One region of the Burkholderia sp. FERM BP-3421 genome, then DNA from elsewhere that is predicted to be linked to it. Evidence: riboswitches for the same ligand, from Rfam matches in the RefSeq annotation. Region 1 holds a riboswitch; the other holds the start of a gene.
The links. Region 1 has a riboswitch for manganese ahead of Bsp3421_RS17075 (TMEM165/GDT1 family protein). Riboswitches for the same ligand answer to the same signal wherever they lie in the genome.

Region 1 (6,351 bases):
GCGCGTTCCGGGTCGCGTCATCGGGAGTGGGCGCCGCGACCCAGATCCACACGCACATGTGCCACGCCGCGTTCGGCGACATCCTGCCGACGATCGCCGCGCTCGATGCGGACGTGATCTCGATCGAGACGAGCCGCGCGAACCAGGGCCTGCTCGATGCATTCGACGGGTTCGCGTATCCCAACGAGATCGGCCCCGGCGTCTACGACATCCATGCGCCGCGCGTGCCGGGCGTCGACGAGATCGCGGGCGCGCTCACGCGCGCGCTCGAACGGATTCCGGCGGAACGTCTGTGGGTGAATCCCGACTGCGGCCTCAGGGCGCGCGAGTGGGCGCAGGTGGATGCCGCGTTGACGGCGATGGTCGCGGCCGCGCGGCGTGTGCGCGAGGGCGTGGCCGCGACGGTCTGACGCGCGGCGCACCCGCCAAGAAAAAAACCGGCATCGCCTGCGATGCCGGTTTTTTCATGGCCGCGGCCCGAAACGGCTCAGGCGAGCGCCTTCTCGATGATCTCGCGCACGTCGCGCGATTTCGCGCCGGCGGCCACGCGCTCGAGCGCGACCTTCATCTGCTCGCGCAGCGCCGGCGTGAAGCGGCGCCACAGTTCGAGCGCGCGCGCGAGGCGGGCGGCGACCTGCGGATTGATCGCATCGAGCGCGAGCACCTGCTCGGCCCAGAACGCATAGCCGGAGCCGTCCGCCGCGTGGAACTGCGACGGATTCGCCGAACAGAAGCCGAACACCAGCGAGCGTGCGCGATTCGGGTTCTTCAGATTGAAGGCCGGGTGCTGGAACAGCTTGCGAACGAGGTCGAGCGTCGGTTGGCCGGGTGTGCCGCGCCGCGCCGCCTGCATCGCGAACCACTTGTCGATCACGAGCGCCTCGTGTTCGAAGCGCTGGTAGAAATCGGCGAGCGCGCGTTCGGCCTCGGCCGCCGCGGCGGTCGAGACGGGCGCGGCCAGCAGCAGCGCGCCCAGCGCACCGGTGCGGTCGGTCATGTTGTTCGCCGCGTCGTACTGCGCGCCGGCGAGCCGGGTCGCGTCGACCGGGTCTTCCAGCTCGGCCAGGTAGGACAGCGCGAGGTTCTTGAGCCCGCGGCGGCCGGCCGCCTCGGGCGTCGGCGCGTAGGCGCCGGGCGTTTGATGATCCGCGTGGATCTGCAGCCAGGTGGCGCGCAGGCCGTTCGCGAGCGCCTGCCGCACGAACTGGCGGGCGCGATGCACGGCGGCCGGGTCCGCCTCGCGCATCTGATCGGCCAGGTAGGCCTCCGACGGCAGCGTGAGCGCCAGCTCGCGGAACGCGGGCGACAGCGACGCATCGGTCAGCACGCGCTGAAAGGCCGGGACGAAGCCGTCGTCGAGCGCGAGCGGCTGGCCGGCGGCCGCGCGCTCGGCGAGCGTGAGCAGCGCGCGCGTCGCGAGCCGCTGGCCGGCTTCCCAGCGGTTGAACGGATCACTGTCGTGCGCGAGCAGGAACGCGAGCTGCTCGGCGCTGTAGTCGTATTCGACGATCACCGGCGCCGAGAAGTTGCGCAGCAGCGACGGCAGCGGCGCTTCGGCGACGTCGACGAAGGTGAAGGTCTGCTCGGCCTGCGTGAATTCGAGGACCCGCGTCGTGCCGCTCGCGGCGGCCTCGCCGTCGAGCCGCAGCGGCAGGTCGCGGCCGTCGCGGCCGATCAGGCCGATCGCGAACGGGATCGGCAGCGGACCCTTCTGCGTGTCGCGGGCGGCCGGCGCGGCGTCGCCGTAGCCTTGCTTGAGGGTGAGCGTGTAGCGGCGCGCGGCGGCGTCGTAGGCGGTCGAGACCGTCACGCGCGGCGTGCCGGCCTGGCTGTACCAGCGCTCGAACTGCGCGAGGTCGCGCTGGTTCGCGTCGGCCATCGCGTGACGGAAGTCGTCGCAGGTCACCGCATGGCCGTCGTGGCGCGCGAAGTAGAGATCCATCCCGCGCCGGAAGCCGTCGCGGCCGAACAGCGTCTGGTACATCCGCACGACTTCCGAGCCTTTCTCGTAGACGGTCATCGTGTAGAAGTTGTTGATCTCGACGTAGCTCTCGGGGCGCACCGGGTGCGCCATCGGGCCTGCGTCCTCGGCGAACTGGAGCTGGCGCAGCACGCGCACGTCCTCGATGCGCTTCACCGCGCGCGCGGCCGGATCGTCGGCGTCGCCCGCGGCCATGTCGGCCGAGAACTCCTGGTCGCGGAATACCGTCAGGCCTTCCTTGAGGCTCAGCTGGAACCAGTCGCGGCAGGTGACGCGGTTGCCGGTCCAGTTGTGGAAGTACTCGTGGCCGACGACCGATTCGATGTTCGCGAAATCGACGTCGGTGGCCGTTTCCGGATTCGCGAGCACGTACTTGGTGTTGAAGATGTTGAGCCCCTTGTTCTCCATCGCGCCCATGTTGAAGTCGCTGACGGCGACGATCATGAAGCGGTCGAGATCGAGTTCCAGCCCGAAGCGGCGCTCGTCCCAGCGGATCGAATGGATCAGGGAATCCATCGCATGGCGGGTCTTGTCGAGATCGTGCGGCTCGACCCACACCTGCAGCAGCTTGTCCTTGCCCGAGCCGCTCGTGATCGTCTCCTCGATCGCGACCAGCTTGCCCGCGACCAGCGCGAACAGGTAGCTCGGCTTGCGGAACGGGTCTTCCCATTTCGCGTAGTGGCGGCCGTCGGGCAGCTCGCCTTCTTCGATCAGGTTGCCGTTCGACAGCAGCACCGGGTAGGCGGCGCGGTCGGCGCGCAGCGTGACGGTGTAGGTGGCCATCACGTCGGGGCGATCGAGGAAGTAGGTGATGCGGCGGAAGCCCTCCGCCTCGCATTGCGTGAAGAAATTGCCGCCCGACACGTAGAGGCCTGACAGCGTCGTGTTCTGGTCCGGCGCGCAGGTGCTCTCGAGCGTCAGCTCGAACGCATCGGGCAGGTTCTCGACCGTCAGGCCGTGCTCGTGCGCGCGCACGGCCGCATGGGGCGCGCCGTCGAGCCATGCGCCGATGAAGGCCAGCGCCTCGCCGCGCAGCTCCAGGTGCGGCGCCGGCGCGGCGGCCGGATTGCGGCGCACCCGCATCGTGTTCCGGACCACGGTGCGGGCCGGGACGAGGTCGAATTCGAGCGAGACGGTGTCGATCAGGAACGCGGGCGGCGTGTAGTCGGCGCGGCGGATCACGGCGGAGGTAGCGGCGGTATCGGACATGTTGATCGTGGGCGATGATGAGGATGAGGGCCCCTTCGCGCTCGTGGCGCAAAGCGGCGAACAGCCATTGTACAAAGCCTGGCGATGGCGCGCGGGACGAACTTTTTACCGGCTCGCATGGTCTTTGCATTATCGGCGTGGTAATGCCTGCCGGGCGATCGTATGATCGCGATGCCGCATGCACGGCCCACGCATAAAGAGGACGAATCAACATGAAGCGCAATCGAATCACCCGCGGCGCGACCTGGCTGGCGGTCGCCTGCCTCGCACTGCTGGCGGGCTGCACGAGCTACGTGAACACGCAGGTCACCGCGTTCTCCGACTGGAGCGGCAGCGACGCCACCCGCACCTATGCGTTCGCCCGCGCGGCGGACCAGCAGAACAGCCTCGAGCAGGCCACCTATGAACGGGTGGTCGCGAACGAGCTGTCGCTGTATGCGTTCCGGCAGGTGCCGGAGCCGCAGGCCCGCTATCTGGTCGGGCTGACCTACTCGATCAAGGGCGACCGGGTCACGGTGCCGCAGCCCGTGTACTACGATCCGTGGTTCGCGCCGGGGCCGTACTGGCGCGGCGGCCCGTGGGGGCCGTTCGGTCCGTGGGGCCCGTACCCGCCCGCCTACGTGAACCAGACCTACCAGATCTTCGACCGCACGCTCGACCTCCGCATCACGGAGCGCGCCACCGGCAAGGAGGTCTACAACGTGACGGCGCGCAACGCGGGCGAGGGCTCGTCGCTGCTGTGGGCCATGCCGTACCTGGCGCGCGCCGCGCTCGCCGATTTCCCGCTCGGCAACGGCATCGTGCATACCGTGCGGCTGCCGATCGACAAGCGCGGCGGCCCGGCGGCCCCGGGCGTCAACGAACGCTCGGTCATGCCTGCCGCCGCGCCCCCCACGGCGGCGTCCGGCGCGACGGTCAAGTAAACCCGATGAAAGCCGCGCGCCGTACGGCGCGCGGCGGCCGCGCCTATAGGCCGACGCCGAACAGCGCGAGCGCGCCCAGCACGACGAACAGCACGGCGGCGACGCCGTGCACCACCTTGGTCGGCAGACGGTGCGCGAAGCGGTCGCCGAGCACGATGGCCGGCACGTTCGCGAGCATCATGCCGAACGTCGTTCCGGCCACCACCCCCACGTAATCCTGGAAGCGCGCCGCGAGCGCGACCGTCGCGAGCTGTGTCTTGTCGCCCATTTCCGCGAGGAAGAACGCGACGAAGGTCGCGCCGAACACGCCGAGCTTCGAGCGGTTCGCATTGGCCTCGTCGGCGTCGAGCTTGTCCGGCACGAGGATCCACAGACCCATGCCGATGAAGGACGCGGCGAGCGCCCAGCGCATCACGGACGGCGTCACGTAGGCGCCGAGCCACTCGCCGAGCGCGCCCGCGCATGCATGGTTGATCAGGGTCGCCGCCAGCACGCCCAGGATGATCGGGACCGGCTTGCGATAGCGCGCGGCCAGCACGAGCGACAGCAGTTGGGTTTTATCGCCGATTTCGGCAAGCGCGACTGCGCCGGTGGAGATCAGGAAGGCTTGACTCACGTGGGGACATCCTCGGGCCTGTTGTGTGTGCGAGCGACGATCCGCCGCGCGCCGGGCCCATGTACGGCGCGCAGAGGACCATCGGTCTCGCCAGGCTGACAGTGTCTGCTGCGTCCGCCATGGCCGCGACGGCCAAGTCTGTTGACGGACGCCCCCGTCGCGATGCGGCCCGCCTGGGTGGCGGTGATCGCGCGGAGCGGCTACTCCCCAATGAGGAGCGGATTCTAGCACGCTGCCTTTCGCGTTGGAAAGGTTCCGCCCGGCAGCGCCGGGCGGGGCAGGCGCGGGTCAGTGCGCGCCGGCTGGGCGACCGGCCGGGCCGCGACCGGCCGGGCCGCGACCGGCCGGGCCGCGCGCGTCGTCGCGCCGGTGCACGCAGCGGCCGGCCGCGTAGGTGAACGCCACCGCGCGATCGTCGCCGAGCAGCGCGAGCGCGAACAGCAGCTCCTCGAGCGATTCGGCGCGCGCGCTGCGGCGCGCGAGGAGCGGGGTCGCGGCCGGATCGAGCACCACGAAGTCCGCTTCCGCGCCCGGCGCGAGCGTGCCGACCTGCGCGTCGAGGTCGAGCGCGCGCGCCGCGCCGGCGGTCGCGAGCCAGAACATCCGGGTCGCCGTCAGATGATGGCCGCCCAGGCGCGCGATCTTGTGCGCCTCGTTCATCGTCTGCAGCATCGAGAACGCGGTGCCGCCGCCGACGTCGGTCGCGAGCGTGACCGGCATGCCGGTCGCGTCGGCCCGGTCGAAGTCGAACAGGCCGCTGCCGAGGAACAGGTTCGAGGTCGGGCAGTGCGCGGCCACGGTGCCCGTCTCGGCCATGCGGCGGCGGTCCTCGTCGTCGAGGTGGATGCAGTGGCCGTACACGGCGCGCCGGCGCAGCAGCCCGTAGCGGTCGTAGATGTCGAGGTAGCTGCGGTGGCCGGGAAACAGCTCGGCCGCCCATTTCACCTCGTCGACGTTCTCGGCGACGTGGCTCTGCACGAACACGTCCGGGTGCCGGCGCGCCAGCTCGCCGCAGGCTTCCAGCTGCGCCTCGGTCGAGGTCGGCGCGAAGCGCGGCGTGAGCGCGTACATCTGCCGGCCGCGACCATGCCAGCGCGCGATCAGCGCCGCGCTGTCGTCGTAGCCCGATTGCGCGGTGTCGCGCAGGAACGCCGGGCAGTTGCGATCCATCAGCACCTTGCCCGCGATCATCCGCAGGTTGCGCGCGTCGCTCGCGGCGAACAGCGCGTCGGCCGACTGCGGATGCACCGTGCAGTACACGAGCGCGGTCGTGGTGCCGCACGCGAGCAGTTCGTCGACGAAGAATTCGGCGACGTCGCGCGCGTGGACGGGGTCCTCGAAGCGCCGCTCGGTCGGGAACGTGTAGGTGTCGAGCCACGGCAGCAGCCCGGGCGCAGGCGACGCGATCATGTCGGTCTGCGGGTAGTGGATGTGCGTGTCGATGAAGCCCGGCACGATCAGCCGGTCGCGCAGCTCGGTCAACTGCGCGTCGGGCGCGAGCCGGCCGGCGAGCGCCGCGTAGGCGCCCGCGGCGACCACCCGGCCGTGCTCGACGAGCAGCAGCCCGTCCTCTTCGAAGCGGACCGCGTCGGCGTCCTGCGCGGGGTCGCCGGTGAAGGTCA
Region 2 (6,351 bases), 1.3 Mb from region 1:
TCGATCTTCAGCAGATCCGACATCCTGACGTTCGCCGCGCGCATGACCGGATTCGCGTCGATGCCCGAGACGTTGATCGCGGTCGGATGGAACACGAGTTGAGTGGCGTCGCGGATCGTCAGCTTGCCGGTCAGCGAGAACGGCACCCAACTGTCGCGTCGCATTTCGCCCTGCAGATGAATCACGCCGTCGCCGGCCGATACGCGCAGCTTGCGCAGCGGCGCGTCGCGATAGCCGAAGATGTAGGAGCCGAACAGGGCGGTCAGCTTGGCGTCGTCGAGCGTGACAATGCCGCGATGCACGTCGATCTCGAAACTGGACGGATCGTCGAACACGACCGGCGCGCCCGGGTGGGTCGGGGTCAGTGTCGCCGACAGTTCGTGCACGTAGAAGCCGAGGTCGCCGACGATCCGGAAATCGATGTCGCGCAGGAAGGTGAGCGCGCCGTTCTGTCCGGAGTCGCGCAGGGTCGTCGGGCGCGGTTGCGCGAGCTTGATCGAGGCGAGGGACGGCACCGTGCGCGCCAGTTGCTGTTCGTGTGCGAGGCGCTCGGCCTTCGCGCGTTCGAGCGCGGGCGGCGTGGGCGACGCGGCGGGGTTCGACGCCGACTCGGCGCAGCCCGCGGCGAGCATCGCGAGCGCGAGCGTCGTGGTCGCGAGCGCATGCAGCAGCCGGCCCGGAACTGAAGCGGCATCGCGCGCCGCGCGCCATGAACGCGCTGCGCGTGACGGGAGTGCGCGATCGGCGCGCGGGGCCGGTGTCCGCATCGTCTGTCTCCATGTGTTGGAATGCACGCCCGTCGGGGCGGCGCACCGGTTGACGCCGGTTTCGCGCAGTGTCGCATGGCGTCGGTAGAGCGTCGGCACCAAACACCGGCGTGCGGTGGTGCAGGGCAGCAGGGTCCGACGGCGCGTGCGGTCCGCGCGGATCGGCGTCCCGGATCAAACGGCACAGGTCGCGGGGGGCGAGTCTGCGTTGTCGGCGGGCCGCGATACAACTGGTTACGCAACTCACAAATGGCGGGTCGGCAGGGGCGTGGCCTATCGCGTTGAGATAGGCAGGCGGCATCGAGCCGCCGACTACCGTACCGGGAGACGATCATGCGCTTGTCCATCTATATGTTTGCCGCCGTGGCGGCCCTTTCCGCCGCCTCGATCGGGACGGCCTCCGCCGAGACCCAATGGGATGCGAATCATCCGCGTCGCGCGGAAGTCAATCACAGGCTGCAGAACCAGGACCGGCGGATCCATGCATCGGTGCGCGATGGCAAGATGTCGCCCGCGGAAGCGGCGAAGCTGCATCGCGACGACCACCAGGTCCGCCAGGAAGAGCGCGACATGGCGCATCAGGACAACGGGCACATCACGCGGCAGGAAGATCGCACGCTGAATCAGCAGGAGAATCAGGTCAGCAAGCAGATCGGGCAGTGACGGCGCTGCATTCGCCGGATCGCGGCGGCGCGCGTGTCATGCGCGCCGCCGCGACATCGCTTGCGAAATGCGGCGCAGGCTGATGAGCGACTTCGCGCATTCGCCGTTATCGATGGGTCGCCGTGATCAGGAGATACGCGAAGTAGGCGACGCCGTTGAAGAGCAGGGCCCAGAGCGCGAGGCCGCGGCGACGCGCATTGAGACGCAGCCATGCGGCCGCCAGCAAGGTGACGACAACGCCGGTGAGCACTTCGGGGCGCGGCTCCCAGGGGGTGAGCAGGATGCCGATCGCGGGCAGCAGGGTGCCCTGGAACACCATGGCGCCCGTGATGTTGCCGAAGGCGAGCGTGTCCTTGCCGCGCCGGATCCAAAGCACGCTGTTCACCTTCTCGGGCAATTCCGTGGCGATGGGAATGATGATGAGCGACAGCAGCAGCGGGGAGACCCCAAGCAGATGCGAGACGCCCTCGACGCCGTGGATGAATCCCTTCGCGCCCGCCACGAGCAGCGCCACGCCGATGGCCAACTGGGCGGCGATAGTGCCGAGATGGGTCGGCAGGCCGAGGCGCGAGAGCAGCATGGCCGCGGGCGCCTCCGTTCCGTGGCCGCCCGCGACGAGCTTGTCCGAGGCGCGGAATGTCGTGACGACATAGGCGATGTAGAGCCCGACGAGCGTGAGGCTCAGCAGGCCGCGTGCGTACCATTCGCGATGCGGGACGAACATGGCGATCGTGGCCAGCGTGAATGCGGCGAGGAAGTAGTTCAGGTCGCGCGTGAACCCGGTGCGCTCGGGCGTGAGGAAGCCGCCGAGGCCGCGCGAGCGGATCACGGCCAAGGTCATCAGGAAGGTTGTCAGGGTGGCCAGCATCAGCGGTGCGCCGAGAATCGCGCCTACGCCGATTTCCTGGTTCAGCGTCGGGTTGGCGGTTCCGCCTGCCAGGGCCAGCAGCGGGACCATGGTTTCCGGCAGGGCCGTGCCGACTGCCGCGAACAGCGACCCCGTGACGCCTTCCGAAATCTTGAGGCGCTCGCCGAGATGTTCGAGTGCATTGGTAAAGATCTCCGCGGCCACCAGGATGATCGCGAGCATGAGCAGCAGTTCGAGAAACATGGCGATCATGCGGCACCTCGACGCGAGGCGGGGCGGATGTGGCGCGGGGGCGTGACGTGGGGCGAAGGACTGAGCAGACGCATCAGGGGACTCCAAGGTCGGACGTGGATGGACCATGGCGCAGGCTTCCCGTCCGACCCAAGACGAAGCGATGCGCCAATGGTCTCGCCAAACCTTGTCGGTCGAACGCGCCACGGCCGAGGCCAAGTATGTTGACGCGTTCTCCTCCGGGCGGAGGAAGGCTACTCCCCAATGATGGGGCGATTGTAGGGGCGACGGGCTCGCAGGTAAAGTGTTTGGAAGACGATGCGCCTCGTGCGCTGTCGGGCGGCGGTTGAATGTTGGGGTATGCCGCGTCGTTCGCGCGAGGCCGTGTTGCTGCGGCGAGCGAGCGGGCGGCCTGTGTCGCGCGCGCTTTCGGTCTCGTGGAGAAATTGCGATCGGATGGTTTTATTCGCTCAAACTGTCTGATATACTTTCCCTCTTTCGGGGCGTAGCGCAGCCTGGTAGCGTACCTGCATGGGGTGCAGGTGGTCGGAGGTTCAAATCCTCTCGCCCCGACCAGGAATCAAGGCCTGGAAGGCTGGCCAGTCAAGGTTCTCCTTGACTGGTTCGGTCTTCCAGGCCTTTCCGTTTATGGGGTGTCGGTCGCGTGCCTCAATGCCGCACGCGAACACGCATAGCGATAACGGCAGCGGCAACGCTTTCGCTGTCGACGCCCGTCCACAGCCGACTCATCGCTGTTTCCCCACCGCATCCGCGCACGGGATCGGCCCGCCCGATCCGTCCATCCTCAGCGTATTTCAACAGCAGCTAGAACGCGTAATACGGTCCCGCGCCCGCGGGCGTCTGCATGCCTTCGATCGCCGTGTAGACGGTCCGTCCGAAGAAGAACGGCAAGCCCAGGTCGACCACGTTGCCGAGCGGTCCCGCGAGATCGTTGAATGCATTGTTGCCGGTCGCGAACAGCGATTGCGCATTGGCTACCGAGAACGAGGTCGTCGCCGTCGCCGAGCCGCCCGCACTGGTCAGGTTGATCCCGAAGGTCTGTGTCGTGGGCGGACAGAACCAGCCGCTGCACTGGGACAGGGACGTGTCCTGGAAGAACAGCCCGTTCGAACCGCTGTCGATGAAGGTGCTGTTGTTGGTCTTGCCGTTGAGCGTACTCGTCACATAGCCCGCCGAAGCCGTCGCGGCGAGCACGGTCGCGGCGCCCAGTGCGTTGTTCGACTGCGTGCCGATGCCGAAGATCAGCGAGCCGGTGACGCTTGGCGACCCCGTGGGGGGGATCGCCGGCAGCGTGATGACCACGCCGTTGTTGTCGGTCGCGAACGCGCTGACGGGATTGGCGATCTGCTGGGCGATCGGCTGCGCGCTGTTCGTGCAACTGCCGCTCGACGTGCAGGTGTAGTACCAGCTCGGCAGCGCGCTGGTCGCGCAAGCACTGCCGCAGTCGGTCTGGAACAGGCCGATGCCGAGGATGCCGTTGGCGCGCAGCGTGCTCTGCGTTTGCATCGACGAGCCGGCTTGCGAGCAGTCGGACGGCGTGTTCGGCGTGCTGGCGTCGGCGATGACCTGGATCGGCTGGTTCGACGCGAGTTCGCCCGCGAGCTTGATGTCGGCGCTGCGCACCGCGCCCCAGGTATAGCCGGTGCCGAATACGCCGCACGCGGCGGTGATCGCGCCGCTCGCCGAGGTGACGGCGGGCAGCGACAGCCCCTGGATGGTCGATGCGAGCAATCGCAAGCCTTGCGAGCCGGTGTCGACCTGCACGTTGTCGATGGTCGTGCATTGACTGGTGCCGGGCGTGCAGATCGTCACGCTGGTGAGCAGGATGTTGTTGACATTGGCGACGCCGGCCGTGACCGACACGGCCTGCGAATTCTGCGTGTTCGACGAGGGCGGGTTCGAATTGCCGGAACCGCCGCCGCCGCCGCCGCTGCTGCCGCTGCCGCCACCACCACCGCCGCCGCCGCCGCCGCATGCGCCCAGCACGACGGCGAAGAGGGCGGCGAGTGCGCGTTTCGCGATCATGTCAGTCTCCTCAGTGCAGATCGTCGATCGACACGCCGGCGGGCAGCGCGTCCGGCAGCCACGCGCGTCCCGTGTAACCGCGCATCCTGCCGCCCGCTTCGACGACGAAACCCGATTGCGCGACCCGTCCCGCATGCAGTCCGGCTTGCCCGCGCGCGAGCGCCGCGCCGTTCTGGTAGTCGGAGAAATGCGCGCCGAGCAATTGGCGCAGATCGGGCGAGGTCGGCCCGCTCCACGTGTAGGCGAAGATCTGGCCGGCGCTCGTCGCGTATTCGTTGATGGTCGTGCCGCCCGCATCAACCCAACTGCGCGTGACGACGGCGCCGTTCGGCATGACGCCCGGCGCGGAGGCGGCGAAGGCGCGCGCCGCGGCGGCCGGCATCGTGCCGCCGAGTTGCGCGCCGGCCGGCGACGCGAGGAAGGCGAGCGCTGCGACGGACAGCGCGGCGGCGTATCTCATGATCCGATTCTCCTGCTGGCCGATGCTATTTAAAGATAGCGGGCCGATCGGGAAACGGGGCCCGGAATCGGCGCGAACCCCACTGATCGTTATCCCTGACCCGGCGCGCAGGCTGGCGGAGCTTGCCCCGCGCGGATCGTAAAGTTTTGTGAACGGAGGGCGGGCATACTCGCGGAGCCGCGTCCGTGGAGCGTTCGGTGCGAATTCATCAGCTTATTGGACGGCTTTTTTTGCCGCGTCGACGCGATATGCGAATCTCGACGGCGCGCTTTTTGCACAGGCCGTCGCCGGGCCGGTAAAATGCAAGGTTGATCCACGGAAAAGTCGCCGTGCCTAAGTGGAAGGATTCCCAGAACATGACTGATCTTCGTCTTACCCAGCGGTTCGCAGCACTGCTCGCAACCGGCGCGTTCCTGGCCGGGTGCAGTTCGCCGTCGCCTACGAAAGTCGACTACAAGAGCGATTCCCGTTCGAAGGAGGTGTCGCTTGCGGTTCCGCCCAACATGCTCGACGAGACGGCCGATCAGCGTTCGCTGCCGCCGCTGGGCGGCGCGACATCCCTCTCCACGCTGCAGCAGGTGCGCCAGGAGGCGCCACCGAGCGATACCGTGGCGCCCGCCGTTACGGGCATGCACATCCAGCGCGAGGGCACCGAGAGCTGGCTCGTGATCGACAACAAGACCCCCGCGCAGATCTGGCCGCAGGTGCGCCGTTTCTGGCAGGAGCAGGGTTTTCTGCTGGTGGTCGACCAGCGTGATCGCGGCGTGATGGAGACCGACTGGAACGAAACCCATCCGCAGGTCAACGACGGCCTGATCCGCGGCGTGATTTCGAAGGCGATGGGCAATTCCTACGTCACCGCCGAGCGCAACAAGTACCGGACGCGCCTCGATACCGCGCCGAACGGCGGCACCTACGTGTTCGTGAGTCAGAAGGGGATGCGCGAGGCGCTGGTCGGTCCGAACAACGATTCGAGCAAGTGGGAGCCGAAGCCGAACGATCCGGGCCTCGAGACCGAGTACCTGAAGCGCCTGATGGCAGTGCTTGCGCAGAACGACGCGCGCGTGCAGGCGGGCGGTACGCCGATCGCGGGCGATGACCAGCTGCCGGCCAGCGGTGCGAAGGCGGCGTCGGGCGGGAAGGGCAAGGATGCGGCGGCGGCGATTGCTGCGCAGAATGTCGCGCGTTCGTCGGCGTCGTCGGCGCAGGGGCCGAACGATTCGGCGGGCGTGGTGCCGGATGCGCCGCCCGAGCTCACGCTCAGCGAGCCGTATGATCGTTCGTGGCTGCGCGTGGGCCTCGCGCTCGATCGCGCC

Region 2: linked by a shared signal. The riboswitch ahead of Bsp3421_RS22620 (sodium:calcium antiporter) and the one ahead of Bsp3421_RS17075 (TMEM165/GDT1 family protein) in region 1 are both predicted to bind manganese.

What each region holds. Positions count from the first base shown of each region.
Region 1 is NZ_CP117782.1:192,581-198,931, forward strand. Features, by position in the region: gene metE (5-methyltetrahydropteroyltriglutamate--homocysteine S-methyltransferase) at 1-410, shown strand, start outside; gene pepN (aminopeptidase N) at 488-3,190, opposite strand; gene Bsp3421_RS17070 (DUF4136 domain-containing protein) at 3,403-4,113, shown strand; gene Bsp3421_RS17075 (TMEM165/GDT1 family protein) at 4,157-4,729, opposite strand; yybP-ykoY riboswitch at 4,822-4,950, opposite strand; gene guaD (guanine deaminase) at 5,018-6,351, opposite strand, start outside.
Region 2 is NZ_CP117782.1:1,484,208-1,490,558, reverse strand. Features, by position in the region: gene Bsp3421_RS22630 (hypothetical protein) at 1-767, opposite strand, end outside; gene Bsp3421_RS22625 (hypothetical protein) at 1,101-1,430, shown strand; gene Bsp3421_RS22620 (sodium:calcium antiporter) at 1,537-2,550, opposite strand; yybP-ykoY riboswitch at 2,673-2,804, opposite strand; tRNA gene Bsp3421_RS22615 (tRNA-Pro) at 3,029-3,105, shown strand; gene Bsp3421_RS22610 (DUF3443 domain-containing protein) at 3,355-4,575, opposite strand; gene Bsp3421_RS22605 (DUF2844 domain-containing protein) at 4,586-5,035, opposite strand; gene bamC (outer membrane protein assembly factor BamC) at 5,392-6,351, shown strand, end outside.